2 regions of the Streptomyces sp. NPDC086766 genome follow, and region 2 is predicted to be linked to the other one. Evidence: predicted binding sites of a transcription regulator. Region 2 holds the regulator's gene; the other holds the start of a gene.
What was found. Region 2 encodes HrcA, which represses chaperone genes, less so after heat shock. Its sites were predicted from a motif close to TTNGCACTCNGNNNNNCNGAGTGCNAA; they were not measured.

Region 1 (14,727 bases), on a different contig from region 2:
ATACGAGTGGCCCGCCGCTTCACCAGAGGCGGCGGTGCCGCAGAGACCGAAGCCGCGCCGTCCCGGGTCGGATTCGCCGACGGCGGCCAGTGCCGGACTCCCGGCCGCCGGCCGGGCACCCCGACAAGTCCTACGCGCCCATGGACGCCTGGGAAGGGCCTACGGCACGCCGGTCCACGACGCCGTGGAGCCGGTCGTCGCCGAGCCGGCCGCGAACGCCGTCACCCACGGCCTCCTGCACTGAGGCGCGGTTCCCGGTGCCCGGGGGCGGCCGGGGCGTGCTTCGAATGACGTCGTGGGACGCGCGTAGGCCCGGCCCCCCGCCAGGGGGACCGGGCCTACGGTGGGCTCGGCGCCGTAGCTCAGTACGGCTCGCCGGGCTGCGTCAGTGGGCGTGGCCGTGGCCGTGGCCCGCGGCGGCCGGCTCTTCCTCTTCCTTCTTCTCGACGACCAGGGTCTCGGTCGTGAGGAGGAGGGAGGCGATGGAGGCGGCGTTCTCCAGGGCGGAGCGGGTGACCTTCACCGGGTCGATGACGCCGGCCTTGACCAGGTCGCCGTACTCGCCGGTGGCGGCGTTGTAGCCGTTGCCCTTGTCCAGCTCGGCGACCTTGGAGACGATGACGTAGCCCTCCAGGCCCGCGTTCTCCGCGATCCAGCGCAGCGGCTCGACGGCGGCGCGGCGGACGACGGCGACACCGGTGGCCTCGTCGCCGGTCTTGCCAAGGTTGCCCTCGAGGACCTTGACGGCGTGGACCAGGGCGGAGCCACCACCGGAGACGATGCCCTCCTCGACCGCGGCGCGGGTCGCGGAGATGGCGTCCTCCAGACGGTGCTTCTTCTCCTTCAGCTCCACCTCGGTGGCGGCGCCGACCTTGATCACGCACACGCCGCCGGCCAGCTTCGCGAGGCGCTCCTGGAGCTTCTCGCGGTCCCAGTCGGAGTCAGTGGACTCGATCTCGGCCTTGATCTGCGCGACGCGGCCCTCGACGTCCTCCTTCTTGCCGGCGCCGTCGACGATCGTGGTGTCGTCCTTGGTGACGGTGATGCGGCGGGCGGAGCCGAGGATGTCCAGACCGGCCTGGTCGAGCTTGAGGCCGACCTCCTCGGAGATGACGGTGGCGCCCGTGAGGACGGCCATGTCCTGCAGCATCGCCTTGCGGCGGTCGCCGAAGCCCGGAGCCTTGACGGCCACGGCGTTGAACGTGCCGCGGATCTTGTTGACGACCAGGGTCGACAGGGCCTCGCCGTCGACGTCCTCGGCGATGATCAGCAGCGGCTTCGAGGCGTTGGCCTGGATGATCTTCTCGAGGAGCGGGAGCATGTCCGCGATCGCGGAGATCTTGCCCTGGTGGATCAGGATGTACGGGTCGTCGAGGACGGCCTCCATACGCTCCTGGTCGGTCACGAAGTACGGCGAGAGGTAGCCCTTGTCGAAGGCCATGCCCTCGGTGAAGTCCAGCTCCAGACCGAAGGTGTTGGACTCCTCGACGGTGATGACGCCGTCCTTGCCGACCTTGTCCATGGCCTCGGCGATGAGCTCGCCGACCTGCTGGTCCTGCGCGGACAGCGCGGCGACCGCGGCGATGTCGGACTTCTCGTCGATCGGGCGGGCGGTGGCCAGCAGGTCGTCGGAGACGGCCTTGACCGCGGCGTCGATGCCCTTCTTCAGGGCGGCCGGGGAGGCACCGGCGGCGACGTTCTTCAGGCCCTCGCGCACCAGCGCCTGGGCGAGCACGGTGGCGGTGGTGGTGCCGTCGCCCGCGATGTCGTTGGTCTTGGTCGCCACCTCCTTCACCAGCTGGGCGCCGAGGTTCTCGTACGGGTCCTCGACCTCGACCTCGCGGGCGATGGTGACGCCGTCGTTGGTGATGGTGGGCGCGCCGAACTTCTTGTCGATGACGACGTTGCGGCCCTTGGGGCCGATCGTCACCTTGACCGTGTCGGCAAGCTTGTTGACGCCGCGCTCGAGGGCGCGACGGGCGTCCTCGTCGAACTTCAGGATCTTCGCCATGGCAGCGGGAGCCCTCTCGGAAATCTGGGTGAAAAAGAAACTGCGCCCCGGGCGCCCGGCTTCTTATCGGTCGCGGGGGCCAGGGGCGCAGCTCACAGCAGGAATGCTGAGGTGATTACTTCTCGATGATCGCGAGCACGTCGCGGGCCGAGAGGACGAGGTACTCCTCGCCGTTGTACTTCACCTCGGTGCCGCCGTACTTGCTGTAGAGAACGACGTCGCCGACGCTGACGTCGAGCGGAAGGCGGTTGCCGTCCTCGAAGCGGCCCGGGCCCACGGCCAGGACGACGCCCTCCTGGGGCTTCTCCTTGGCGGTGTCCGGAATGACCAGGCCCGAGGCCGTGGTCTGCTCGGCGTCCAGCGGCTGGACCACGATGCGGTCCTCGAGCGGCTTGATGGCAACCTTGGAGCTGGCGGTCGTCACGATCCGACCTCCCCCTTCGGAGATCTCACGGGGTTAACTGTCTGAGGTGGCGACCAGGTCGATCCGTCGTCGCGGGTGCCGGACCTGCCCGTCGCTGTGTTGGCACTCTCCAGGGGGGAGTGCCAGACCTGAGACTATGACCGTCGTTAGCACTCGGTCAAGCGGAGTGCCAATTGCCTGCGACGCGTCGCGAGGGTTCCTTGTGAGCGTGGGGTTGTGCAGCCCACCGTCTGCTGGTGTGGCCGGCCCCGGGAGCCGCCGCCCCCGGAACCCCGCCTCGGCCTGGACGGCCTCGTCCTCGAACTCCCCCAAGCTCTTCGAGCAGGGGGTGCCCCCGACAGGCTCTCTTGCGTCACAGGTAGTCCTGCAGCCGCCCCACCGTCAGACCCCGTTCCTGGATCCGGCGCAGCAGGCGTGTCGTGCGTTCGCGCAGGGTCGGGCCGTCGAGGTCGTCGTCGTCCGAGGCGACGAGGAGGATGTCGCCGGGGCGCAGGCCGTGGTGGCCGTGGGTGAAGCGCAGGTCGGTGTCCGACATCGAGGCGCGCCACAGGACGACCGCCGAGACCCCGCAGTCGGCCGCCGCGCGCAGGGTCGTGCGGTCGAAGGCGCGGTACGGCGGCCGGAAGAGGCGGGCGCGGACGCCGAAGCGGGCGTGCAGCTTGTCCCGCTGGCCGCAGATCTCGGCGCGCTGGCTCGCGTAGGGCAGGCCGCGCAGCGAGGGGTGGTCGAGGGTGTGGTTCTGGAGGTCCGCGCCGACCGACATCAGGTGGGCGAAGTGCCCGTACTCCGGTCCGACGACCCGGTCCGTGAGGAACATGCTGACCGGCAGCCGCAGTTCACGGACCATGTCGACGAACCGCGGATCACGCTCCGCCCCGTCGTCGTAGGTGAGGAAGACGACCTTGTCGGAGGTCCGGACGTGGTCCACGACCGGGGGCGATCCCGGGCCGGCGGTGCCGGTGAGCCGGGGCCGGGCGAACGGGCGCGGGGGCGCGGGCAGCGGGGCCGTCAGGCCCCAGCGACGGTAGGGCTGCTCGGCGGCCGGGTCCGCGGGCCGTACCCGCTGGGCCGCCTTCCTGCCGAGCCGCTCGATGGGGTCGACCGACGGCGCGCAGCCGGTCAGCAGCGCGGCCGCGAGCAGGGCCGCGGCCACGCGCCGCGGGCTCACAGGTAGTCCTCCAGCCGGGCCACCGCGTACCCCTCGGCCGTGACCTTGTCCAGGAACCGGCGCATGTCGTCGATCATCGTGCCGTTCCATTCCCCCGGCCCGCGGAAGTGGGTGAGGACGATGTCGCCGGGGTGGATCCGCTGGTCGTTTTCGCGGTACTCCCAGCGGTCGACGAAGACCTCCTCGTTCCAGATCGGCGCGTACTCGATGCCGCAGGACTTGGCGGCGTCCAGGGTGTCCTGGTTGTAGTTGCCGTAGGGCGGGCGGAAGACCTTCGGCCGCTTGCCGAACTGGCGCCGCATGATGTCCTGCATGTCGCAGATCTCGCGCACCTGGTCCTCGTAGGACAGTCCCGGCAGGTAGCGGTGGTGCAGGGTGTGGTTGTCGAGGGTGTTGCCGTCGGCCTGCACCGTCCGGAAGTACCCGTAGTCGTCCTTCACCAGGTAGTTGCTGAGGAAGGCGGTGTACGGGATGTGCAGCTCCCGCATCATCTCCAGGAACTTCGGGTCCTTCTCCGCGCCGTCGTCGATGGTGAGGAAGACGACGCGCTCCCTGGTCGGGACGGTCGTGAAGACCGGGGGCAGGTCCCACTCCTCCTGGTTCGTCACCTCGAAGCCGGGGCGGGCGTGGATCCTCGGTTTGACGGCGGGCGGGGGCGGGGGTGTGAGCGGGACCCGCCCGAGGCCCCAGCGCCGGGCGGCGGCCGCCCGGGCCTCGTAGGCGGCGCGCAGGCGTCCGGCGTAGGAGTGGAGGGCGCGGGCCGGGGGCACCTGGAGGAGGGGCTCCTGGCCCGGGGCCGGCCGGATCCGGGTGGGGGAGGGCGTGCAGCCCGAGGCGAGGGCGGCGGCCACGAGGAGCGCGAGACCACCGCGGGGCACGGCCTTCCGGCGCACCGCCACCGGGGGGCGCTTTTTGTCATTTTGTACTACTACTCCCATGGCGCCGGATCTTCGCAGGCTTCCGCTCGGAACCCGAGCCGACACCGCGGCGGGAGGCGCACCGTCCACCGACTGGCCCACAATGAGCCGGTGAACGACCACCACCTGCGCGACTTCGCCCCGCTGCTCACCCCCGAGGGCCGCGCCCTCCTGGACGAGGTGCGCGGCACCGACCCCGCGGGAGAGCTCGCCGTCGCCACCCGGCTGCGCCGCGAGCACCCAGCCGAGTTGGTGTCGGCCGCGCTGGGGCAGGCGCGGCTGCGGCAGCGGGCGGCGGCGAAGTTCGGGGCCCAGGACGCGGAGCGAATGTTCTTCACGCCGAACGGGGTGGAGCAGTCGACCCGGACGAGCGTGGCGACCCACCGGGCGCACCGGTTCCGGGACCTCGGCGTGACCTCCGTGGCCGACCTGTGCTGCGGGATCGGCGGGGACGCGATCGCGCTCGCCCGCGCCGGGATCCGCGTGCTGGCCGTGGACCGGGACGCGCTGACGGCGGCCGTGGCGCGGGCGAACGCCGAGGCGCTGGGGCTGGCCGACCTGATCGAGGTCCGGGAGGCGGATGTCACCGAGGTCGACACCTCGGCGTACGACGCCGTCTTCGTGGACCCCGCGCGGCGCGGCGGCCGGGGCCGGATCTTCGACCCCGAGGCGTACTCGCCGCCGTTGTCCTGGGCGGTAAACACCGCGCTCGAGGCCCCCCGGGCGGCGCTGAAGGTCGCCCCGGGCATCCCCCACGAGGCCGTCCCCGCCGAGGCCGAGGCCGAGTGGATCTCCGACGGCGGGGACGTGAAGGAGGCGGTGCTCTGGTTCGGCACCGAGCCCGGCCGCGTCCGGGCCACCCTGCTCCCCGGCCCGCGCACCCTGCTCGGCCGCGGCCTGCCCGACCCGGAGGTCCGCCCCGTCGGCCGCTTCCTGTACGAGCCCGACGGCGCCGTCATCCGGGCCCACCTGGTCGCCGAGGCCGCCGAGGAGCTCGAGGGGGGCCTGCTCGACGAGACCATCGCCTACGTCACCGCCGACACCCTGCGCCCCACGCCGTACGCGCGCGCCTACGAGATCACCGACCGGCTCCCCTTCAACGTCAAGAAGCTGAAGGCCCTGCTGCGGGAGCGCGAGGTCGGCGTCCTGACCGTGAAGAAGCGGGGCTCGGCGGTCGAACCGGAGGAACTGCGCCGCAAGGTGCTGCCCAAGCCGCACGGACGGAACACGGCGACGGTGTTCCTGACCCGCGTCGCGGGAGCCCCGACCATGCTGCTCGGCCACCCGGCGGACTGACGGGGGCGGCGCGGGCCGGGCCGGACGGGTGAGCGCGCCCGGCGGCTCAGCCGGACGCGGCCGCGCGGCGGAGCAGCAGGGCCCGTTCGCGGGTGTTGCGGGTGAGGGACGCAGCCCGCTCGAACTCCGCGCGGGCCTCCGCCGGGCGGCCGAGCCGGGTCAGGAGGTCGCCGCGGACGCTGGGGAGCAAGTGGTAGTCGCGCAGGGCCGGTTCGGCGGCGAGGGCGTCGACCATCTCCAGCGCCGGGGCCGGGCCGTCCGCCATCGAGACGGCCACCGCGCGGTTCAGCTCCACCACCGGGGACGGGGACCGGGCGGCCAGCAGGCCGTACAGGGTGGCGATGGCGGGCCAGTCGGTCTCCTCGTAGGTGAGCGCGTGGGCGTGGCAGGCGGCGATGGCGGCCTGGAGGACGTAGGGGCCGGGGGCTCCGGTGGCCACGGCGTCGGCGCGGGCCAGGGCGGTGACGCCACGGGCGATGAGCATGCGGTTCCAGCGGCGCCGGTTCTGGTCCTTGAGCAGCACCGGCTCGCCGTCCGGGCCGGTGCGTGCGGCGGCGCGCGACATCTGGAACTCCAGCAGCGCGGCCAGCCCGTGCACCTCGGGCTCCTTGGGCATCAGCCCGCTCAGCAGCCGGGCCAGGCGCAGCGCGTCCTCGCACAGGGCGGGGCGCAGCCAGTCGTCGCCGGCCGTGGCGGCGTAACCCTCGTTGAAGACGAGGTAGATGACGTCGAGCACGGAACCGAGGCGGGCCTCACGGTCGGGTCCGTACGGCACCTCGAAGGCGATGTTCCGGGTGGCCAGCGTCCGCTTGGCGCGCACGATGCGCTGGGCGACCGTCGGCTCGGGCGCGAGGAAGGCGCGGGCGATCTCGGCCGTGGTCAGGCCACCGAGCAGCCGCAGGGTGAGGGCGATGCGCGCCTCGGCGGACAGCACGGGGTGGCAGGTGGTGAAGACCAGCCGCAGCAGGTCGTCGTCGATGTCGTCCGGGCCGGAGGGCTCCTCCGGCCCGGACGTGGTCTCCAGGTCGCGCCCGATCTCGGCCAGCTTGCGGGCGTACCGCTCCCGGCGGCGCACCAGGTCGACGGCGCGGTGGCGGGCGGTGGTCATGAGCCAGGCGCCGGGGTTGTCCGGCACCCCGTCCCGGGGCCACTGCTCCAGCGCCGCGACCAGCGCGTCCTGGGCCAGCTCCTCGGCGATGCCGACGTCCCGCACGATCCGGGCCACGGCGGCGACGACGCGCGGCGACTCCAGCCGGAAGACGGTTTCGAGGGCGCCGGAGGGCCCGATGGGCTGCCTGTCCACTTCCACAGTTCCCCATGCAACACCCCCGGCGGCCCCCGGCCAAGGAGGACTCAGCCCTCGGCGATCTCCCGCACCTCGCAGGTCACCGTCCAGAAGTCCTCGTGGACCTTCAGGAACCGCTTGGTCCACTCCAGGGCCTCGGCCATGTCCTTGCACTGCATGAGCGCGTAGCCGCCGACGACCTCCTTGGACTCGGTGAACGGGCCGTCGGTGACGGAGATCTTCCCGCCCTCCCAGTGCACCCGGGCGCCCTGGGCGGAAGGGGTCAGCCCGGCCGTGTCGAGCATGACCCCGGCCTTGGTGATCTCCTCGATCAGCTCCCCCATCCGCTGCGTCAGCTCGCAGCTCGGGCCCTCGGCGGGAGCGGTGGACTCGTCGATCTTCACGAGCGACAGGTAGCGCGGCATGGTGTCTCCTCGGGTCGAGTACGGGGCCCTTCCCCGCCTCTCACCCGTGCGTCGAACGGGGACACCGGGAATCGACACCCGCGCCGGATTTTCCCGAGGATTTTTCTCCGGGGGCGTTCCCGCAGGTGGGTGGGGGTTCCTGTCGGCGGTGGACGGTGGATGGTCAGCGCAGGGACGCCCAGAGGCGGCTCGCCGCGGGTTCCTCGGCCACCACCCGGTCGGGGTCGGACGGGGCCGGCACCACCGGCATGGTCACCGTTCTCACCCGGCCGGCCGACAGGCCCCTCAGGCTCTGGCCCAGGCGGGTCAGCTCGCCCAGCGAGTCCAGGCCGGTGTCCGTCGTCAGGCTGCCGGTCACCGTGTCGGCGACCCGGTAGAGCCGGGCCGGATCGGCCGGCAGGCCGGTGGCCCGGATCTGCTCCAGCAGCGCCTTGACGAGTTCCTGCTGCAGACCGATGCGGCCGAGGTCGCTGCCGTCGCCGATGCCGTGCCGGGTGCGGGCCAGGGCCAGCGCCCGGGTGCCGTCCAGGTGGTGGGTGCCCGCCGGCAGGTGCAGACGGCTCCGGTCGTCGTCGATGTCCTCGCCGGTGGTGACGGTGACGCCGCCGAGGGCGTCCACGAGCTTCGCGAAGCCCGAGAAGTCGATCTCCAGGTAGTGGTCCATGCGGACGCCGGTGAGCGACTCGACGGTCTTGACCGCGCACACCGGGCCGCCGACCGCGTAGGCGCTGTTGAACATCACGGCGTCCGCCTCGTCCGTCCGCTCGCCGGACGGCAGCGGGCAGGACGGGCGCGTCACCAGTGTGTCCCGGGGGATGCTCACCACAGTGGCCGTCCGGCGGCCCGCGTCGACGTGCACGACCATCGCCGTGTCGGAGCGAGCGCCCTCGCTGTCGCCGCCGCCGAGCCTGCGGTTCTCCTCGCCGCTGCGCGAGTCCGAGCCCAGCACCAGGATGTTCAGCGCCCCGCTCGGCAGGGCGGCGGCGGGCACCGCGGACGCCGCCGAGGAGGCCTGTGGCCGGGCCGGCCGGTCGTCACCGAGCGCGTTGCCGATGTCCACGCTCCTGATGTTGTGGTTCAGGTGCCAGTACGCCCAGCCCGCCGTCCCCACGCCCAGCACCAGGGCGCCCGCGAGAGCGAGGCCCGCGGCCCTCAGCGCGGCCGGCCGCCGGCCGGTGCGTATGGCGGCGTCCTCGCCTCCGCCGCTCCCGCCGCCGCCCTCGCCCGCGCTCCCTGTGCCGCCCTCGCCGGCGCTCCCTGTGCCGCCCTCGCCGGCGTCGCCCGCGCTCCCCGTGCCGTCCTGTCCCGTCACGCCGCCCCCTCGCGTCGTCTCCCACGTCGCTTCCCGCGTCGTGTGCCCGTTCGAGGAGGAACGTAAGTCCGGATTATCAGGGGATGGTGAGAAGCGGCGCGCTGAGGTGCACTTCTTCGGAAAATCTCATGTTCCGGCAGGGCGCCGGCCGGGCCCGCGGCCCCCCGCTTCGAAAGTTTCGAGACCGCGCGGGGCCGGGTCCCGCTCACCCCGCGGGCGGTGCGGTGCTGCTCGGCGCCTCCCCCAACCCGGAGTTCGCCGGGTTCCAGCCTCGTCCGCCGCGGAAGTACGGCACACCGCCCGGCTGACCCTGACGGGTCCGGTGCGGGTGCTGGGCACGGACCGGCGGCTGCGCTGCGGGACGACCGCGGCGCAGCCGGACGTAGTTGACTGAGGGTCAGGCCCCCATGCGCTCCGTCAGGCCGAGCTGGGCCATGATCGAGCCGGAGTCGAGGTAGGCGCGGGCCTCCTGGACCTTGCCGTTCTTCACCTCGTAGACGTCGACCGCGTGCACCGTGACCGGGCGTCCCGTGGCGGGCACGGTGCCGACGTTCAGCTTCAGGTCGCCGGTCTGGGTTCCGCTGCCCGTGTATTCGATGACCACCGTGTCCCCCTGCGCCGTGAGGTGGTCCAGGGTGAACTTCCCGTCGGGCATGGCCTCGAACAGTGCCTTGGCCAGCTGGGTGAAGCCCTCGGGGCCCTGCAGGGTCCTGCCGCTGCCCTCGTCGATGAGGGTGCAGTCGGGCGCCACGGAGCCCGCGATGGAGTCGTAGTCGCGGTTGTTCCACGCCTGGAAAAGGCCGCGGACGAATGCCTCGTTGTCTGCCATAAGATCCTCCGCCACATCATCCCCCGGTCGCCCCCCGCTTCCCCTTCCATGCTGACTCCGCGCAGCGGCCCCTGCATCTCGGCAGCGGCCCGGCACCACGGCAGAGTTCCGGCCGGGCACCGGCCGGTCCCACCGGCCGGTGCCCAGGGGTCGTGCCCGCGTGGTCCGCCGCCACTCCGGGCCCGATTCCGGCCGCTCGCGGGGTGCTTCCGGAGCGTGGAGCAGGGCTACGGTCCGGGCGTCAGCCCGCTCGTCGTGTCGCCCCCGCCAGGATCCAGGCCTCGACCGCCTCGTACTGCCGGCGCTGCTCCTCCGCCTTGCGCCGCCCGGAGACCATCGTCCCCGCCCAGCCGAGGGCGAAGCCGAGGGGGACGGAGACCAGGCCGGTGGTGGTGAACGGGAACCAGTTGAAGTCGGCGTTCGGGAAGGCGGCGGCGGGGGATCCGGAGACCAGGTTGGTGCCGGTCATGAGGACGACGGTGGCGAGGGATCCGCCGATCAGGGTCCACAGCAGCCCGGTGCGGGTGTAGCGCCGCCAGAACAGGCTGTAGACGAGGGCGGGCGCGAGCGCGGAGGCCCCCAGGGACGCCGACAACAGGGCCAGCGGCTGCAGGTTGCGGTGCTGGACGAGGGTGGCCAGCAGGATGGTGGGGGCGCCCACCGCCAGCGCGGACACCCGGGCGATGGTCATCTCGCGGCGTGGGGTGGTGCGCTTGGCCAGGCTGGCGAGAAGGTCGTGCGCGAGGGTGTTGGCGCAGGCCAGGATCATCCCGGCGACCGACGCGAGCAGGGTGAGGAAGAGGGCCGTCGTGACGACGGTGAACAGGAAGGTCTCGGCGGTCGACACCTCCGCCCCCAACGCGGCCCGCGAGCCCAGCAGATACGCGGTCCTGCCCGTCGGGTCGGCGCCCGCGATCGCGGCGCGCCCGACCAGCGCCGTCGCGCCGAAGCTGACGACCGTGACGATCAGCATGAAGAGGGCCACGCTGGGCACCGCCCAGGACATCGACCGGCGCACCTGCCGGGCGCTGCGTGCCGTGTACATGCGCATGGTGACATGGGGCAGACAGGCGCTGCCGAGGACGACGGTGAGCTCTGAGCTGATCATGTCGAGCCGGGGTTCGGGGCCGCCCGCGAACTGGAGACCCGAGCGCAGGAAGGCCGGCCCCACGTCCCCGTGGGCCGCCGCGGCGGAGAACAGCTCGCCCGGGTCCCAGTCGAACTGCCGGAGGATCAGTGCGGCCACGACGGCACCGGAGCCGAGCAGGATCACGATCTTCAGGATCTGGATGAGGGCCGTGCCCTTCATGCCGCCGATCGCGGCGTAGCTGATCATCAGGGCGCCGATTCCGACGATGCAAGCCGTCTTCAGCGAGTCGCTGGAGAAGCCGAGGACGAACGCCATCAGATCACCGGTGCCCGCCAGTTGGATGAGCATCATCGGCACCAGCGCCGTGATCGTCGCGGCACACGCGGCGATGCGCACGCTGCGTCCGGGCATCCGGAGCGCGAACACGTCGCCCATCGTGAACCGGCCCGCGTTGCGCAGCGGTTCGGCCAGCAGGAACATCAGCAGCATGAGGGAGAGCGCGATGCTCAGCGCCAGGACGACGCCGTCGTAGCCGAAGACGGCGATCACCCCGCCCGTCGACAGGACGGTCGCGGCGGATATGTAGTCCCCGGCGATGGCCAGGCCGTTGCGCATCGGCGACAGCGACCCGTACCCCGTGTAGAACTCGTCGAGGTCGTCCCTGTCGGGGCCCGTCATCACGCACAGGAACAGGGTGATCGTGGCGACCGTCGTGAACGCCACCAGGGACATCGCCTGCGCCGAGTGGCTGAGACCGGTCACCGTGCCCCTCCCCGCCCGGCGCCACGCTCGGCCTGCTCGCGGATGCGGCCCGCGAGCGGATCGATCCTGCGGCGCGCCGAGTACTCGTACAGCGCGACGGCCAGGCAGGTGACGGGTACTTGGAGCAGGCCGAGCAGCAGCCCCGTGGTCAGACCGCCCGAGACGGTTCGCGTCGCCAGCGACGGCACGAACGCGGACAGGACGAGGAAGAGGGTGAAGTACCCCAGCGCCGTGAGGGCCGGCACGCGGCGCTGCAGACGGTAGGCACCGCGCAGAGGGCGAAGTTCGTCGAGGCGGCCGAGCGCCGGAGGGTTCTCCCCGTCGGACCGCGGCCGCGGTCGCGGGGGATGGGCAGGTCGCGCCGGCGGCTCGGGGAATGCCAGCTCGTACGGTGGGGCCGCGAACTGCGGGTGGTACTCGGGGGACGGGAACGCGTCCGGCATCCCGTTTCTCCTTGCGCGCTCAGGGCCCGGAGGGGACCGAGGGGAAGCGGGGGGTGAGCGCACGCTACTCGCCAGTACTGATCTGCGCCAGACTCCGGGCGAGCCGAGACCGTCCCGGACATCACCGAGACCTCCTCGGCCCTACGCCCCGCCCCGGTCCTCCCCCGCCGACTCGAACCGCCAGCGGTGCACCTCGCGGGTGACCAACTCGCCGTCCGGCTCGGGCAGTTCCGGGAGGTGGGCGTCGTACTCCGCGTCCCACCAGGTGACCACCAGGACACGGTCCTGCGGGGCACGGAAGAATTCCCGGCGCACCGGCCGCGCGGCGAGTTCCTGTGCGCGGGCCCAGGCCAGGAGCTCCTCGCCCCGGCCGGGGACCGCGCGCGCCTCCCACATGAGGGCGACGGTCATGAGTAGAGGTTCTCCTTGCTCACCTCGTGCACGTGGTCGTGGTCGTGGCCGTCGCCGCCCGGCACGTGCGGGTCCGTCACCGGCAGGGACGAGTCCGCCGACAGATCCCAGCTCGACGCCGCACGCCCCCGGCTCACCATCTCCGCGCCGAGCGCGGCGACCATCGCCCCGTTGTCCGTGCACAGCTTGGGGCGGGGCACCCGCAGCCGGATCCCGGCCGCCTCGCACCGCTCCTGCGCCAGCGCGCGCAGCCGGGAGTTGGCCGCGACACCGCCGCCGATCATCAGGTGGTCGACGCCCTGGTCCTTGCAGGCCCGCACGGCCTTGCGGGTCAGCACGTCCACGACCGCCTCCTGGAAGGAGGCCGACACGTCCCGCACCGGGACCTCCTCCCCCGCCGCCCTCCTGGCCTCGATCCAGCGGGCGACCGCCGTCTTCAGGCCGGAGAAGGAGAAGTCGTAGGCGGGGTCGCGCGGGCCGGTCAGGCCGCGCGGGAAGGCGATCGCCTCCGGGTCGCCCTCCTTCGCGTACCGGTCGATCACCGGGCCGCCGGGGAAGCCCAGGTTCAGCACGCGCGCGATCTTGTCGAAGGCCTCGCCGGCCGCGTCGTCGATCGTCGCGCCCATCGGGCGGACGTCGGAGGTGATGTCCGTGGACAGCAGCAGGGAGGAGTGGCCGCCGCTCACCAGCAGCGCCATGGTGGGCTCCGGCAGCGGGCCGTGCTCGAGCTGGTCCACGCAGATGTGGGAGGCGAGGTGGTTGACGCCGTACAGCGGCTTGCCGAGCGCGTAGGCGTACGCCTTCGCGGCCGAGACGCCGACCAGCAGGGCGCCGGCCAGGCCGGGGCCCGCGGTGACGGCGATGCCGTCCAGGTCCTTCGCCGAGACGCCCGCGTCCTTCAGGGCCCGCTCGACGGTGGGGACCATCGCCTCCAGGTGCGCCCGGGACGCCACCTCGGGGACGACCCCGCCGAAGCGGGCGTGCTCGTCGACGCTGGAGGCGACCGCGTCGGCCAGCAGGGTGGTACCGCGGACGATGCCGACGCCGGTCTCGTCGCAGGAGGTCTCGATGCCGAGGACGAGCGGCTCGTCGCGCATGTCAGTCATGGATGTCGGTTCCTTGTACGCCGTGGTCGGAGGGGGCGGGGGCACCCGCGGCGGGGCCGCTGCCGGACGCGGTGGACAGGCGCATCACCAGGGCGTCCACGTTCCCCGGCTGGTAGTAGCCGCGTCTGAAGCCGATGGGTTCGAAGCCGAAGCGCTCGTAGAGCTTCTGCGCGCGGACGTTGTCCACGCGGCACTCGAGCATCACCTCGGCGCACTCGAAGGCGGTCGCGGCCCGCAGCAGCTCGGTCAGCAGCCGGGAGCCGAGTCCGGTGCCCCAGTGGTCGCGGGCGACGGCGATGGTCTGGATGTCCCCCTGGTCCCCGGAGGCGACCAGCCCGGCGTACCCGACGATCCGTTCGTCCTCGACGGCGACGACGTACCGCCGCGTCGCCTCCGGGCCCCGGGAGTGCGCCAGTTCGGACCAGAACATGCCCCGGGACCAGGCGTCCTCGGGGAACAGGTCCTTCTCCAGTTCCAGCACCGGGTCGATGTCCCACCAGCGCATCTCCCGCAGCACGGGAGTCGCGGCACCGCCGGTGGCAGGTCCGGTCGTCGTCTGTCCCGTCACTTGGGGGTGACCACCTTGTAGTTCTTGGGCACCTGGGCGTCCGGCCGCCGCAGGTACAGGGGCCGGGGCGCGGGCAGCTCCTCGCCCGCGGCCAGCCTCTCGGCGGCCAGGCGGGCCAGGGCGGCGGCCGACACGTGCTCGGGCTCGTGGGTCTTCGGGAAGGTGCCGGGGTACAGCAGCGCGCCCGCGCCGACCGCGGGCAGGCCCCTGACCTCGTCGGCGATGTCGGCGGGCCGGTCGACGGCCGGGTCGGTGACACGGGTGCGGGAGTCGGCGTACCGCGCCCAGTACACCTCCTTGCGGCGGGCGTCGGTCGCCACGACGAAGGGTCCGGGGACGTCGGCCGCGTAGGCGAGGGCGTCGAGCGTGCACAGGCCGTGCACGGGGACGCCGAGCGCGAGCCCGAAGGTCTCGGCGGTCATCAGGCCGACGCGCAGGCCCGTGTACGGGCCGGGGCCGACGCCGACGGCGATGTCCGTGACGGCGTCCAGCTTCAGCCCCGCCTCGGCGAGCACCCGGTCGACGGCCGGCAGCAGCAGCTCTCCGTGCCGGCGGGCGTCCACCTGGCTCGACGAGGCGAGGACGGCCGACCCGTCGTGCAGGGCGACGGTGACGGCGGGGGTGGCGGTATCCAGAGCGAGCAAGAGCACGCAAACAGCCTACGGCTCCCGCGGCACGGG
Region 2 (14,727 bases):
GCGACGGCCCCGCCCACGGCGACCGCCGCGAGCCCCGCCACGGCCATCACCCGCCGCCCGCGCGGCCGTTGCCCGATACGCCTCGGTACCCCCATGCACGGCAGCCTGCCACCGGCCCGCCCCGCGCGGTAGAGCGCATACGGCCACACGCGCGCCGCCCGCCCCCTCGGGTGCGTGGCCCCACCTCGCTGCACGGCCGGCCCGCGCGGCACCGTGCCGGACCCGCGCGGTCAGCCGCGCAGCAGCAGCCACTCCTGGAGTTCGACGAGGTTGCCCTCGGGGTCCTTGAGGTGGGCCACGCGCATCCGGTCGGTCAGCGGGGCCGGGCCGTGCAGCACGGTCCCGCCGCGGGCGGTGATCCGGGCGCAGGTCGCGTCGAGGTCGTCCACGCGCAGCACCACCAGGGAGCGGTGCCCGTTGGCCTCCTCGCCCAGTTCGCCCAGCATCCCGGCCATCATCGCCCGGTCCTGGAGGGCGATGCCCGCGGACCCGGTGGCCGGACTGAACTTCTCGTACGGCCCCTCCATCGCCCCCGACTGCGGCTTCAGGCCGAGCACGTCGGCGTAGAAGCGGTAGCAGGCGGCGAAGTCGCCGACGAGCAGCCGGACCTGTGCCAGTTCCACGGGATCCCCCTCCGGGTCAGGACCACCGGCCGGTGCGGCCCAGGAGCAGGGCGGCCGCCGCCGTACCGGCGGTCGAGGTGCGCAACACGCTACGCCCGAGCCGGTACGGCCTCGCGCCCGCCCGGGCGAACAGCTCCAGCTCCTCCGGGGACACGCCCCCCTCGGGCCCGACGACGAGGACGATCTCACCGGCGGTGGGGAGGGCGGTGGTGGCCAGCGGCTCCTCGCCGCTCTCGTGCAGCACGGCGGCGAAGTCGGCGCCGGCGAGCAGGGTGGCGACCTGTTGGGCCGTCGCCGCGTCCGCGACCTCGGGGAAGCGCACCCGGCGGGACTGCTTGCCGGCCTCGCGGGCGGTGGACCGCCACTTGCCGAGCGCCTTCAGCCCACGGTCGCCCTTCCACTGCGTGATGCAGCGGGAGGCGGCCCACGGCACGATCGCGTCGACGCCGACCTCGGTCATGGTCTCCACGGCCAGCTCGCCCCGGTCGCCCTTCGGGAGCGCCTGGACGACGGTGATCCGGGGGGACGGGGCGGGTTCCTCGGTCACGGACTCCAGGTCCGTGACCACCAGCCGGTCCTTGCCCTCGGCGGCCTTCACCACGCCCTCGGCCCAGCGCCCGCGCCCGTCGGTGAGGATGACGTCCTCCCCGGGGCGCAGCCGCTTGACGGAGACCGCGTGCCGCCCTTCGGGGCCGTCGAGCACGAACTCCGGCCCGATCCGGTCGAGTTGGTCGACGACGAACACCGGCGCGGTCATCGCACCTCACCTCCGCTCGTGGGGAAGCCCGACAACGCCGCCCGGGCGGCGTCCAGTTCGGCCGCCAGCACCTCCACCAGCCGCCCGGCGGGCAGACCGCGGGCCATGCGGTGGCCCTGCCCGGCCCACAGCGCCATGCCCTGCGCGTCGCCCGCCTTCGCGGCCGCCTTGCGCAGCGGCGCGGTGAGGTGGTGGAGGTCGGGGTAGGCGGCGGGCGCGTAGGGGCCGTGCTCCCGCAGGAAGCGGTTGACCAGGCCGCGCGCCGGGCGTCCGGAGAAGGCGCGGGTCAGCTCCGTGCGGGGGAAGACGGGGTCGGTCAGCGCCGCCTTGTGGAGGGCGTGCGCGCCGGACTCGGAGGTGGCGAGGAACGCCGTGCCCAGCTGGGCGGCGCTCGCGCCCGCCGCGAGGACGGCGGCGATCTGGCTGCCGCGCATGATGCCGCCCGCGGCGACGACCGGGATGTCCACCGTCTCGCGGACCTGTGCGACGAGCGCGAGCACTCCGGTGCCGGGGCAGCCGTTCTCGGGCAGGTCGCGGTGGCTGCCCTGGTGGCCGCCGGCCTCCACACCCTGCGCGATCACCACGTCCGCGCCCGCCTGCCGCACGGCGAGCGCCTCCTCGGCGGTGGTCGCCGTGACGAGGACGAAGGTGCCCGCGCGGTGCAGCGCGTCCACCACCTCGGGGGCGGGGACGCCGAAGTGGAAGGAGACCACCGGCACGGGGTTGTCCAGGAGCACGGCGAGCTTGGTGTCGTAGCCGTCGTCGCGTCCGCTCTCCGGGTCGCCGAGTTCGGTCTCGTACCAGGTGGCCTCGCCGGCCAGCTGGTGGGCGTAGAGGTCGACGGCGCCGGACTCGGCGTGCTCCGGCTGCGGCACGAACAGGTTCACGCCGAAGGGGCGGTCGGTCAGTCCGCGCAGCTGCTTGATCTCCTGGTACATCCCGTCGGCGGTCTTGTAGCCCGCGGCGAGGAACCCGAGCCCGCCGGCGTCGGACACGGCGGCGGCGAGCCGCGGTACGGAGACTCCGCCCGCCATGGGGGCCTGCACGATCGGATACGGGAAGAGATCGGTCAGTGCGGTGGACATGCCCGCATGGTGTCACGTCCCGCCCACCGCACCGCATCCGGCCGCCCTCCCGGCGGTCCGGGCGGACGGCCGGGAGGGCGGCCGGAGAGGCCGGAACAGAGCCGGAAACGGTGCCGGCTCAGCGCCCCGTGGACGGAGTCGCCTCAGCGCCCGTTGAACGCGTCCTTCAGCCGGGAGAACAGGCCCTGCTGCCCCGGCTGGAACTGGCCCTGGGGCCGTTCCTCGCCGCGCAGCTTGGCGAGTTCGCGCAGCAGGTGCTCCTGCTCGGGGTCGAGCTTGGTCGGGGTCTGCACCTCGACGTGCACCACGAGGTCGCCCCGGCCGCCGCCGCGCAGGTGCGTGACGCCCCGGCCGTGCAGCGGGATCGACTGGCCGGACTGGGTGCCCGGGCGGATGTCGACCTCCTCCATGCCGTCCAGGGTCTCCAGCGGCACCTTGGTGCCGAGGGCCGCCGCGGTCATCGGGATGGTGACCGTGCAGTGCAGGTCGTCGCCGCGCCGCTGGAAGGTCTGGTGCGGCAACTCGTGGATCTCGACGTAGAGGTCGCCGGCGGGGCCGCCGCCGGGCCCGACCTCGCCCTCGCCCGCGAGCTGGATGCGGGTGCCGTTGTCGACACCGGCCGGGATCTTCACCGTCAGGGTGCGGCGCGACCGCACCCGGCCGTCGCCCGCGCACTCCGGGCACGGGGTGGGCACGACGGTGCCGAAGCCCTGGCACTGCGGGCACGGGCGCGAGGTCATGACCTGGCCCAGGAAGGACCGGGTGACCTGCGAGACCTCACCGCGGCCGCGGCACATGTCGCAGGTCTGGGCGGTGGTGCCCGGGGCCGCGCCCTCGCCGTTGCAGGTGTTGCAGACGACGGCCGTGTCGACCTGGATGTCCTTGGTGGTGCCGAAGGCCGCCTCGTCCAGCTCGATCTCCAGCCGGATCATGGCGTCCTGGCCCCGGCGGGTGCGCGAGCGCGGCCCGCGCTGCGACGCCGTGCCGAAGAACGCGTCCATGATGTCGGAGAAGTTCCCGAAGCCGCCCGCGCCGAAGCCGCCCGCACCGCCGCCGGCCTGCGAGAGCGGGTCGCCGCCGAGGTCGTAGACCTGCTTCTTCTGCGGGTCCGACAGCACCTCGTAGGCGGCGTTGATCTCCTTGAACCGCTCCTGGGTCTTCGGATCCGGGTTGACGTCCGGGTGCAGCTCGCGCGCGAGCCGCCGGAAGGCCTTCTTGATCTCTTCCTGCGACGCGTCGCGACGCACGCCGAGTACGGCGTAGTAGTCCGTGGCCACCTAGGACTCCGCCAGGATCTGTCCGACGTACCGTGCCACTGCGCGTACCGCTCCCATCGTTCCCGGGTAGTCCATGCGGGTCGGTCCGACCACGCCGAGCTTGGCGACTGCCTCGCCGCCCGAACCGTAGCCCACCGACACCACGGATGTGGAGTTGAGTCCCTCGTAGGCGTTCTCGTGACCGATGCGCACCGTCATGCCCGGATCCTTCGCCTCGCCCAGCAGCTTCAGGAGCACCACCTGCTCCTCCAGCGCCTCGAGGACGGGCCGGATGGTGAGCGGGAAGTCGTGCGGGAAGCGGGTCAGGTTGGCGGTGCCGCCGATGATCAGCCGCTCCTCGTTCTCCTCCACGAGGGTCTCCAGGAGGGTGGACAGCACCGTCGAGACCGTGCCCCGGTCCTCGACGTCGAAGGCGTCCGGCAGGTCCTCGACGAGCTGCGGCACGTCCGCGAAACGGCGGCCGGCGACCCGGCTGTTCAGCCGCGCGCGCAGGTCCGCCAGGGACGTCTCGCCGAAGGGGGCCGGGCAGTCGACCAGCCGCTGCTCGACCCGGCCGGTGTCCGTGATCAGCACGAGCATCAGACGCGCGGGCGCGAGCGACAGCAGTTCCACGTGCCGCACGGTCGAGCGGGTCAGCGAGGGGTACTGCACGACGGCGACCTGCCGGGTCAGCTGCGCGAGCAGCCGCACCGTGCGGGCGACCACGTCGTCGAGGTCGACGGCGCCGTCGAGGAAGTTCTGGATCGCCCGGCGCTCCGGCGCGGTCATCGGCTTGACCCCGGCCAGCTTGTCGACGAAGAGGCGGTACCCCTTGTCGGTGGGGATGCGTCCGGCGCTGGTGTGCGGCTGGGCGATGTAGCCCTCGTCCTCCAGGGCCGCCATGTCGTTGCGGACCGTGGCGGGCGAGACACCGAGGTTGTGCCGCTCGGTCAGGGCCTTGGAGCCCACCGGCTCCTCGGTGCCCACGTAGTCCTGGACGATGGCGCGCAGCACCTGAAGCCTTCGTTCGCTGAGCATCGCGCACACCTCCAGAAGTCGTCCCGCGGCTCCTTGCCTGGCACTCGGCGCATACGAGTGCCAGCTTTACCCGGCCCAGTGTACGGCCGTCGGGTACGCCCGCGGCAAGGCCGGTCCGGCTACGGCCTGCGAGGTCGTGCCGCGAGGGCCGCCGCGGCTGGGCCCCGGCGGCCCTCGCGGCTAGCGTCGCCGTATGACGGTGACTTGGGAAGAGCTGGGGTGGGAACGGCTGGCGGAGGGGGTCGGCCGCCGCCGCCTTCCGGTGTGGGACTGCACGGTGGGCCTGGTCCTCGGCGAGGACGGCGCGCTGATGGTCGACGCCGGGTCGAGCCTGGCGGAGGGGGTCCGGCTGCGCCGGGAGGCGGAGCGGCTGGCCGGCGGCCGTGTGCGGTTTCTCGCACTGACGCATCCGCACTTCGACCACGTCTTCGGCGCGGCCGTGTTCGCGGGCGCCCACGTCTTCGCCGCGGGCGGCTCCCGCGCGGTGTTCGAGGACGGGCGCGCGGAGCTGTGCGCGGACGCGGTGCGCAACGGGCTGGAGGGCGGGGCGGCCGAGGTGGCGGCGGACACCCTGGTCTCTCCCCGGGAGGGTGTGTGGGGAAAGGCCGTCGTCGAGCTGAAGGGCGGCCGGGAGGTGCTGCTGCACGACGTCGGCCCGGGGCACACCCGGCACGACCTCGCCGTCGTGGTGCCGGGCGACCCGGCGGTGGTCTTCTGCGGCGACCTGGTCGAGGAGTCCGGGGAGCCGCAGGCCGGTCCCGACGCCGTGCCCTCCCGGTGGCCCGCCGCCCTGGACCGGCTGCTGGAACTGGGGGGCGAGGACGCGCTGTACGTGCCCGGTCACGGCGGGGTGGTGGACGCGGCGTTCGTCCGGGCGCAGCGTGACGCCCTGGCCCGACGTTTCGGCGTGTCGCGCTGATCGCCCGCGGGGTTCTCCCTATCGTCATTCGAATGCGCCAGTACTCCGCCGACCTGACCCCGCCGTGGAAGAAGTCCCGGCCCGCGCCGGAGGTGCCGGCGGACCCGGGTCTGGTGGTGGAGGAGCCGGGGACGGGTTTCTGCGGGGCGGTGGTCGGCTGCGAGGCGGGCACGGTGACGCTGGAGGACCGCTTCGGCAAGCACCGGGTCTTCCCGCTCCAGCCGGGCGGCTTCCTGCTGGAGGGCCGCGCGGTGACGCTGGTGAAGCCGGCGTCGGGGCCGGTGCGGCCCACCCGTACGGCGTCCGGTTCGGTCGCCGTGCCCGGCGCCCGCGCGCGGGTGGCCCGCGCCGGGCGGATCTACGTCGAGGGGCGGCACGACGCCGAACTCGTCGAGAAGGTGTGGGGCGACGACCTGCGCGTCGAGGGCGTGGTCGTCGAGTACCTGGAGGGCGTGGACGACCTGCCGTCGATCGTGGCGGACTTCGCACCCGGCCCCGACGCCCGCCTGGGCGTCCTGGTGGACCACCTGGTGCCGGGCAGCAAGGAGTGGCGCATCGCCGAGTCGGTGACCGACGAGCACGCGCTGGTCGTGGGCCATCCGTACATCGACGTCTGGGAGGCCGTGAAGCCGTCCTCCGTGGGCATCGACGCCTGGCCCCGGGTCCCGCACGGGCAGGACTGGAAGACGGGCGTGTGCCGGGCTCTCGGCTGGCCGGAGAACACGGGCGCCGCCTGGCAGCGGATCCTCTCCCGGGTCCGCTCGTACCGGGACCTGGAGCCGGATCTGCTGGGGTGTGTCGAGCGTCTCATCGACCACGTGACCGTGCCCTGAGGCACGTGACCGTTCGCCGAGGCACGCGGAGCCCTCGCCGCGGCCGCCGGGGTCCGGCCCCTCAGTCCACCAGGTCGCGCACCACCGCGTCGGCCAGCAGCCGGCCCCGCAGGGTGAGCACCGCGCGTCCCGCCTCGTACGGCCCCGGCTCCAGCAGACCGCCGGACAGCGCGCGGCGGGAGGCCGCGCGTCCCGCCTCCCGCAGCAGGGACAGCGGTACGCCCTCGCGCAGCCGCAGCTCCAGCAGGATCCGCTCCACCCGGCGGTCCTCGTCCGCGAGGAGCTCGCGGCCGGCGCCCGGGGAGCGGCCCCCGGCGAGGGCGGCGGCGTAGGCGCCCGGGTGCTTGACGTTCCACCAGCGCACGCCGCCGACGTGGCTGTGCGCGCCGGGGCCCGCGCCCCACCAGTCGGCGCCCCGCCAGTACAGCTCGTTGTGCAGGCAGCGGGCCGCCTCGGAGGTGGCCCAGTTGGAGACCTCGTACCACGCGAAGCCCGCCGCGGAGAGCGTCTCCTCCGCGATCAGGTAGCGGTCGGCGTGCACGTCGTCGTCGGTCCCCGGGATCTCGCCGCGGCGGATCCGGCGGGCGAGCTGCGTGCCCTCCTCGACGATCAGGGCGTACGCCGAGACGTGGTCGGGGCCGGCGCCCAGGGCCGCGTCCAGGGAGGCCCGCCAGTCGTCGTCCGACTCTCCGGGGGTGCCGTAGATCAGGTCGAGGTTCACGTGCTCGAAGCCCGCCGCGCGGGCCTGGGCGACGCACTCCTCGGGGCGGCCCGGGGTGTGCGTGCGGTCGAGGACCTTCAGCACGTGCTGCCGGGCGCTCTGCATACCGAAGGAGATCCGGTTGAAGCCGCCCTCCCGCAGGGCCGCCAGATACGCCGGGTCGACCGACTCGGGGTTGGCCTCCGTCGTCACCTCGGCGTCGGGCGCGAGACCGAACTCGTCGCGGATCGCCCGCAGCATCCGCACCAGGTCGTCCGCGGCCAGCAGGGTGGGCGTGCCGCCGCCGACGAAGACCGTACGGACTTCGCGCGGATCGTCGCCGAGGACCTTGCGGGCCAGGCGGATCTCGTCGGTCAGCGTCCCGGCGTAGTTGTCCCGGGAGGCGAGCACGCCGCCGGTGCCGCGCAGCTCGGTGGCGGTGTAGGTGTTGAAGTCGCAGTAGCCGCAGCGGGTCGCGCAGTAGGGCACGTGCAGGTAGAACCCGAGGGGCCGGTCGGCGGCCCCGGCGAGCACCCGCGCGGGCAGCGCGCCGTCCTCGGGGACGGGCTCGCCGTCGGGAAGTGCGGAAGGCATGTCCTCCATTGTCCAGCACCGGCGCCGGGTCCCGGGCCGGGCGCCCACTCCGAGGCGCCGGCTCTACGGCTCTCGCTCCGCAGCGCTCGTAGACCAGGGCGCTGCGCACCCTCGGCCAGTCACGCCTGGGCGCCTGCCCGTGGTCGCTGACGCCAAGCTCCGACTCCGGGCGTTCGCTCCCCGCCGGGGCCCCGGCGGGCCGCCCACCCTCGGCCACTCACGCCCGGGCGCCCGCCTGCGGCCGCACACGCCAGGCCCCTGACCTCGGCCGCACAGCCCGGGCGCCCGCCCTCGGCCGCTCACTCCGCCTGGAGCACCATCAGCGCCAGGTCGTCCTCCGGGGGCCCGGCCCCGAAGTCGTGCACCAGCCGCCGGATGCGCTCGGCGACCAGCTCCGCGTCCAGCCCGGCGCACCCGGCGAGGGCCTTGGCGAGTCCGTCGCCGTCGTCGAACTGACGGGAGCCGGAGCGCCGCTCGGTCACCCCGTCGGTGACGCACAGCAGGGTGTCGCCGGGCGCCAGCTCGCAGGTCTCGCTGGTGTACGTCTCGTCCTCGACGACGCCGAGCAGGGTCTGCGGGCGGGCGACCGTACGGACGTCGCCCCGGCGCCCGAGGAGCAGCGGCAGCGGGTGCCCGGCGCAGGCGAGGGTGCAGCGGACACCGCCCTCGAAGGGGGCCAGCTCGCCGTAGAGGAGGGACAGGAAGCGGGTCTGCGGGCCGTCGCCGGGGGCGGGGGTGCGGCCGCCCGCGGCCACCAGGACCCGGGCGGCGGCGTCGGCGGCCTCGGTGGCGTCGTCGAGCAGGAGCTGGTTGAGGCGGTCCAGGACGTCGGGGACGCCGTAGCCCTCGCGGGCCAGCAGCCGCAACCAGGGCCGGGCCAGCCCGATGACCACGGCGGCCTCCGGGCCCTTGCCCTGGACGTCGCCGACGGCGAAGCACCAGCGGCCGTCCCCGGCCGGGAAGAGGTCGTAGAAGTCGCCGCTCGGACCGCCCTTGTCGCACGGCTCGTAGACCAGGGCGCTGCGCACCCCGGGGATCTGCGCGACCGCGCCGGGCAGCAGCCCGCGCTGCAGGACGGCGCTGATGGTGGCCTGGCGGGCGTACTGCCGGGCCGCGCCGACGGCGAGCGCGACCCGGCGACCGAGGTCCTCGACCAGCCCGGTGATCTCGTCGGGGAAGCGCAGCAGCCCGGCCCGCCCGATGACCAGCGTGCCGAGCGGGCGGCCGCCCGCGATCAGGCGGTAGGCGAGCGCCGACCCGTGGGTGCCGGCCGGGCCGAGGGCCTCCCCGGGCCAGGGGTAGGGGACCGGCCCGGACCGTAGGCCGTCGACCGCGCGCGGCGGGTCCTTCTCCAGGGCCCGGCGCAGTTCCTCCATGCGGTTCTCGCTGCCGTGCCAGACGCGGGCGAGCCGCGGCCCCGCCGCGCCGGTCCCGTCGCCCCAGCCGCCGCGGGCGGTCGCCTCGTCCTCCAGCCACACCGCGCACCAGTCGGCCAGGCGCGGCACGATCAGCTGCCCGGTGAGCGCGGCGACCAGGTTCTCGTCGAGCTGGCCGGCGAGCAGGTCGGAGGCCTCGGCGAGGAAGGACAGGGCGCCGCGCCCGAGCCACTCCCGGTCCCACTCGGCCCGCCGCGGCTCGGGCGCGAGGACCTGGGCCACGCCGAGGTGGCGCTGCCCGGCGTACTCCTCGCCCTCCCCGCCCTCGCCGTCCTCCTCGTCCGCGGCGCCGCGCTCGGCGGGCAGCCGCGCCCACACCGTCTTGGCCCCGGTCCGGTAGGTGATGCCCCACTCCTCGGAGAGCGCCGCGACCAGGCGCAGGCCGCGGCCGTGCTCCGGGGCCTGGTGCGCCGGGTCCGCGGAGGTGTCGCGGGGGGCGCGCGAGGGGTGGTGGTCGGACACCTCGACGACGAACGCGCCGCTGTCCGGCTCCAGTTCGCAGGCCAGCTCCACGTCGGTGCCCGCGTGCACGACGGCGTTGGTGACCAGCTCGCTGACGACCACCAGGGCGTCCTCGGTCAGCCGGCCGGCGACGGCGTGTCCGCGCTGCGCCCACTCGGCGAGCGCCGTACGCACCAGGGCGCGGGCGGAGCCGGGCGCGAGGGGGCCTCCGGGCAGGGTCGCCCACGCCTGCGCGCGCCCGCCCGCGGCCAGGTGCGTGAGCACCTCGGCGCCCGGGTGCGCGGGTGCCCCGGAGGCACGGGCGACGGTCTCCCGCTGCGTGGGAATGACCCCCATCGGCAACTCCCCGAGAAGTTCGGACGAATACGCCTCGGTCGATGCGGACAGAGTGACAGACTGACCGCACCCATAAGCGCCGAGTTACCGAACTGGGCCGGCATGAGTGAGAACAGTGCCACGCGCCTGCTCGAAGAGGGACGCATTCCGGCCGAAGTCCGAGCACCCGCGGCGCGCCGCCCGCTCACCACGACCACGACCGCGACCGAATGAGGCATCGTCAGCATGACCGCTGAGGGCACGGCCGACGACACGGCCGGCATCCTCCTCGTGGACGACATGGAGGACAACCTGACCGCCCTGGAGGCGGTCCTCAAACCCCTCGACCAGCCTCTGGTGCGGGCGCGTTCGGGCGAGGAGGCACTGGCGGCGCTGGCGCGGCGGCGGTTCGCCGTCGTCCTGCTGGATGTGCACATGCCGGGCATGGACGGCTTCGAGACGGCCGCGGGCATCAGGCGGCTGGACGGGGCCAAGGACGTCCCGGTCGTCTTCCTGACCGCCGCGGAGGACGACCCGGGCTTCGCCTTCCGCGGGTACGCCACGGGAGCCGCCGACTACCTGCGCAAGCCCTTCGACCCGTGGGTGCTGCGCGCCAAGGTCGCCGTCTTCCTCGACCTGTACCGCAAGAACCGGCAGCTGGAACGGATGCTGACGCAGGAGCAGGCGCACTGCGCCGCGGTGGCCGCCCGGCTGGCCGCGGTGGACGCGCTGCTGGCCGCCGACCCGCCGGACGTGCCGGAGGCACACCGGCAGGTCCGCGAACTCCACAGGCTGGTGGACTCGATCCGGCGGGAGCGGGGCCACTAGGTCCCGCGGGGGCGGTCCGGCGGGAGCGGGTCGCTAGGACCCGCGGGGGCGGTCCGGCGGGAGCGGGTCGCTAGGACCCGCGGGGGCGGGGCCACCGGCGCCCGCGGAGGCGGGGGCACCGGCGCCCGCGGGGGCGGGCCACCGGGGGATCCGCCCCCGCCGTACGGCGGCTCAGGCCTCGCGGGTGCCCGCGTACATCTCGTCGATCAGGTGCTTGTACTCGCGCTCCACGACCGGCCGCTTCAGCTTCAGGCTCGGCGTGATCTCGCCGTGCTCGACGTCGAGGTCGCGCGGCAGGAGGCGGAACTTCTTGATGGTCTGCCAGCGCTGCAGGCCCTCGTTGAGCTGCTTCACGTAGCCGTCGACCATCTCGACCGTGGCGGGCGCGGCGACGACCTCCGCGTACGACTTGCCCGCGAGGCCGTTCTCCTTCGCCCACTCCATCAGGGAGACCTCGTCGAGGGCGATGAGCGCGGTGCAGAAGTTCCGGTCGGCGCCGTGCACCAGGATGTTGGAGACGTAGGGGCACACCGCCTTGAACTGGCCCTCGACCTCGGCCGGCGCGATGTACTTGCCGCCGGAGGTCTTGATGAGGTCCTTCTTGCGGTCGGTGATGCGCAGGTAGCCGTCCGCGGACAGCTCGCCGATGTCCCCGGTGTGGAACCAGCCGTCCGTCTCCAGGACCTCGGAGGTCTTCTCGGGCAGCCGGTGGTAGCCCTGCATGATGCCGGGGCCGCGCAGCAGGATCTCGCCGTCGTCGGCGATGCGCACCTCCGTGCCGGGCAGCGGCTTGCCGACGGTGCCGGTGCGGTAGGCCTCGCCGGGGTTGACGAAGGAGGCCGCGGAGGACTCGGTCAGGCCGTAGCCCTCCAGGATGTGGATACCGGCGCCGGCGAAGAAGTAGCCGATCTCCGGCGCGAGGGCGGCGCTGCCCGACACACAGGCCCGCAGGTTGCCGCCGAAGGCCTCGCGGATCTTGGCGAAGACGAGCCGGTCGGCCACCTTGTGCTTGGAGGCCAGGCCGAAGGGCACGGCGTGGGTGCCGGTGCGCTGGAAGTTGTCCTGCGAGACCTTGGCGTACTCGCGGGCCACCTCGGACGCCCACTGGAAGATCTTGTACTTGGCCGCGCCGCCCGCGCGCGCCTTGGCGGCGACGCCGTTGTAGACCTTCTCGAAGATGCGCGGGACGGCCGCCATGTACGTCGGCTGCACCACCGGCAGGTTCTCGATGATCTTGTCCACGCGGCCGTCGACGGCGGTGACGTGCCCGACCTCGATCTGGCCGGAGGTGAGGACCTTGCCGAAGACGTGCGCCAGGGGCAGCCACAGGTACTGCACGTCGTCGCCGCCGACCAGCCCGGTCGCGGCGATCGCCTTCGCCATGTACGACCAGTTGTCGTGCGGCAGGCGGACACCCTTGGGGCGGCCTGTGGTGCCGGAGGTGTAGATGAGCGTGGCGAGCTGCTCCCGGGTGATCGCGCCGACCCGCTCCTTGATGAGCGAGGGGTGCTTCTCCAGATGGGCGGCGCCGCGGCTCTCCAGCTCGGCGAGGGTGAGGACCCAGTCGCTCGTCTCCACGCCGGCCGGGTCGACGACCACGACGTGGTGCAGGTCGGGCAGCTCGGCGCGCTTCTCCAGCACCTTGGCCAGCTGCTCGGCGTTCTCCGCGATCAGGACCCGGCTCTCGGAGTCGGAGAGGATGAACGCCGACTCGTCGGCATTGGTCTGCGGATAGATGGTGGAGGTCGCCGCGCCGGCGCACATGATGCCCAGGTCGGCCAGGATCCACTCGATCCGGGTGGAGGAGGCGAGGGCCACCCGCTCCTCGGGCTGCACGCCCAGCTCGATGAGCCCGGCCGCGATCGAGTAGACCCGCTCGGCGGCCTGCGCCCAGCTCAGCGACTTCCAGTCGTCCGGGCCCGTACCCGAGGAGGGGGGCACCGGATAGCGGTAGGCTTCGGCGTCCGGCGTGGCCGCCACGCGCTCCAGGAAGAGGGCCGCCACGGTCGGCGGGCGGTTCTCGATCAGGGTCTGTGCGTCGCTCACGACATCCTCCGGGGCCCGCGGCAGTGCGGCTGGCTCAGTGCGGCTGGGTTGACTCGCGACGTTGTTTAACTCGCGAGTAACTATCGAGCAGGGATCAGAGTAAAGCGCGACCGGCCACCGCGTAAGGGGCCGCGGACTGTCACTTCCTACAGAGAGCTACCGCGCGCACGCACAGGGGCCCGCCGCACTTTCGCATGACGGACCCCCTTTCCACCCGGTTTGCCGGGGCAACCGCGGGTAACCCCTGGTTACTTCTTGCCCTTGGCCGACCCCGCGCTGTCATCGCTGGAGAGGACCGCGATGAAGGCCTCCTGCGGAACCTCCACGGAACCCACCATCTTCATCCGCTTCTTGCCTTCCTTCTGCTTCTCCAGCAGCTTGCGCTTGCGGGAGATGTCGCCGCCGTAGCACTTGGCGAGGACGTCCTTGCGGATGGCGCGGATGGTCTCGCGGGCGATCACCCGCGAGCCGATGGCGGCCTGCACCGGCACCTCGAAGTTCTGCCGCGGGATCAGCTCCTTGAGCTTGGCGACGAGCCGCACGCCGTACGCGTACGCCTGGTCCTTGTGGGTGATCGCCGAGAAGGCGTCCACCTTGTCGCCGTGCAGCAGGATGTCCACCTTGACCAGGGAGCTGTTCTGCTCGCCGGTGGGCTCGTAGTCGAGGGAGGCGTAGCCGCGGGTCTTGGACTTCAGCTGGTCGAAGAAGTCGAAGACGATCTCCGCGAGCGGCAGCGTGTAGCGGATCTCGACGCGGTCCTCGGACAGGTAGTCCATGCCGAGCAGGGTGCCCCGCCGGGTCTGGCACAGCTCCATGATCGCGCCGATGAACTCGGTGGGCGCGAGGATCGTGGCCCGCACGACCGGCTCGTACACCTCCGCGAGCTTGCCCTCGGGGAACTCGCTCGGGTTGGTCACCGTGTGCTCGGTGCCGTCCTCCATGATCACGCGGTAGACCACGTTGGGGGCGGTGGCGATCAGGTCGAGCCCGAACTCGCGCTCCAGCCGCTCGCGGACCACGTCGAGGTGGAGCAGGCCGAGGAAGCCGACGCGGAAACCGAAGCCGAGGGCCGCGGAGGTCTCCGGCTCGTAGACCAGGGCGGCGTCGTTGAGCTGGAGCTTGTCCAGCGCCTCGCGCAGCTCGGGATAGTCGGAGCCGTCCAGCGGATACAGGCCGGAGAAGACCATCGGCTTGGGGTCCTTGTAGCCGCCCAGCGCCTCCTCGGCGCCCTTGGCCTGGCTGGTGATCGTGTCACCGACCTTGGACTGGCGGACGTCCTTCACACCGGTGATGAGGTAGCCCACCTCGCCGACGCCGAGGCCGTCGGCCGGGAGCATCTCCGGCGAGTTGGTGCCGATCTCCAGCAGCTCGTGGGTGGCGCCGGTGGACATCATCCGGATCCGCTCGCGCTTGTTGAGCTTGCCGTCGACGACCCGGACGTAGGTGACCACGCCGCGGTAGGAGTCGTAGACCGAGTCGAAGATCATCGCGCGGGCGGGGGCGTCGGCGACGCCGACCGGGGCCGGGATCCGCTCGACGACCCGGTCCAGCAGCGCGTCGACGCCGAGACCGGTCTTGGCGGAGACCTTCAGCACGTCGCCGGGGTCGCATCCGATGAGGTTGGCGAGCTCCTCGGCGAACTTCTCCGGCTGGGCGGCCGGCAGGTCGATCTTGTTGAGGACCGGGATGATCGTGAGGTCGTTCTCCATCGCCAGGTAGAGGTTGGCGAGGGTCTGCGCCTCGATGCCCTGGGCGGCGTCGACGAGGAGGACGGTCCCCTCACAGGCGGCGAGCGACCGGGAGACCTCGTACGTGAAGTCGACGTGCCCCGGGGT

Region 1: groES (co-chaperone GroES) is a predicted target of HrcA. The motif match lies at 2,582-2,608, and genes of this name have one in related genera.

What each region holds. Positions count from the first base shown of each region.
Region 1 is NZ_JBIVBI010000002.1:11,412-26,138, reverse strand. It holds gene groL (chaperonin GroEL) at 386-2,011, opposite strand; gene groES (co-chaperone GroES) at 2,127-2,435, opposite strand; gene ACIPM1_RS03275 (polysaccharide deacetylase family protein) at 2,788-3,603, opposite strand; gene ACIPM1_RS03270 (polysaccharide deacetylase family protein) at 3,600-4,541, opposite strand; gene ACIPM1_RS03265 (methyltransferase domain-containing protein) at 4,647-5,816, shown strand; gene ACIPM1_RS03260 (RNA polymerase sigma factor) at 5,863-7,119, opposite strand; gene ACIPM1_RS03255 (YciI family protein) at 7,170-7,526, opposite strand; gene ACIPM1_RS03250 (LCP family protein) at 7,690-8,709, opposite strand; gene ACIPM1_RS03245 (ester cyclase) at 9,236-9,667, opposite strand; gene ACIPM1_RS03240 (cation acetate symporter) at 9,909-11,489, opposite strand; gene ACIPM1_RS03235 (DUF485 domain-containing protein) at 11,516-11,962, opposite strand; gene ACIPM1_RS03230 (hypothetical protein) at 12,104-12,373, opposite strand; gene tsaD (tRNA (adenosine(37)-N6)-threonylcarbamoyltransferase complex transferase subunit TsaD) at 12,370-13,479, opposite strand; gene rimI (ribosomal protein S18-alanine N-acetyltransferase) at 13,472-13,984, opposite strand; gene tsaB (tRNA (adenosine(37)-N6)-threonylcarbamoyltransferase complex dimerization subunit type 1 TsaB) at 14,044-14,697, opposite strand.
Region 2 is NZ_JBIVBI010000001.1:83,228-97,954, reverse strand. It holds gene ACIPM1_RS00425 (hypothetical protein) at 1-95, opposite strand, end outside; gene ACIPM1_RS00420 (VOC family protein) at 231-623, opposite strand; gene ACIPM1_RS00415 (16S rRNA (uracil(1498)-N(3))-methyltransferase) at 640-1,380, opposite strand; gene ACIPM1_RS00410 (nitronate monooxygenase) at 1,377-2,465, opposite strand; gene dnaJ (molecular chaperone DnaJ) at 2,609-3,742, opposite strand; gene hrcA (heat-inducible transcriptional repressor HrcA) at 3,743-4,759, opposite strand; gene ACIPM1_RS00395 (MBL fold metallo-hydrolase) at 4,953-5,678, shown strand; gene ACIPM1_RS00390 (DUF3097 domain-containing protein) at 5,711-6,511, shown strand; gene hemW (radical SAM family heme chaperone HemW) at 6,573-7,805, opposite strand; gene ACIPM1_RS00380 (SpoIIE family protein phosphatase) at 8,105-10,039, opposite strand; gene ACIPM1_RS00375 (two-component system response regulator) at 10,265-10,846, shown strand; gene ACIPM1_RS00370 (AMP-dependent synthetase/ligase) at 11,018-12,892, opposite strand; gene lepA (translation elongation factor 4) at 13,141-14,727, opposite strand, start outside.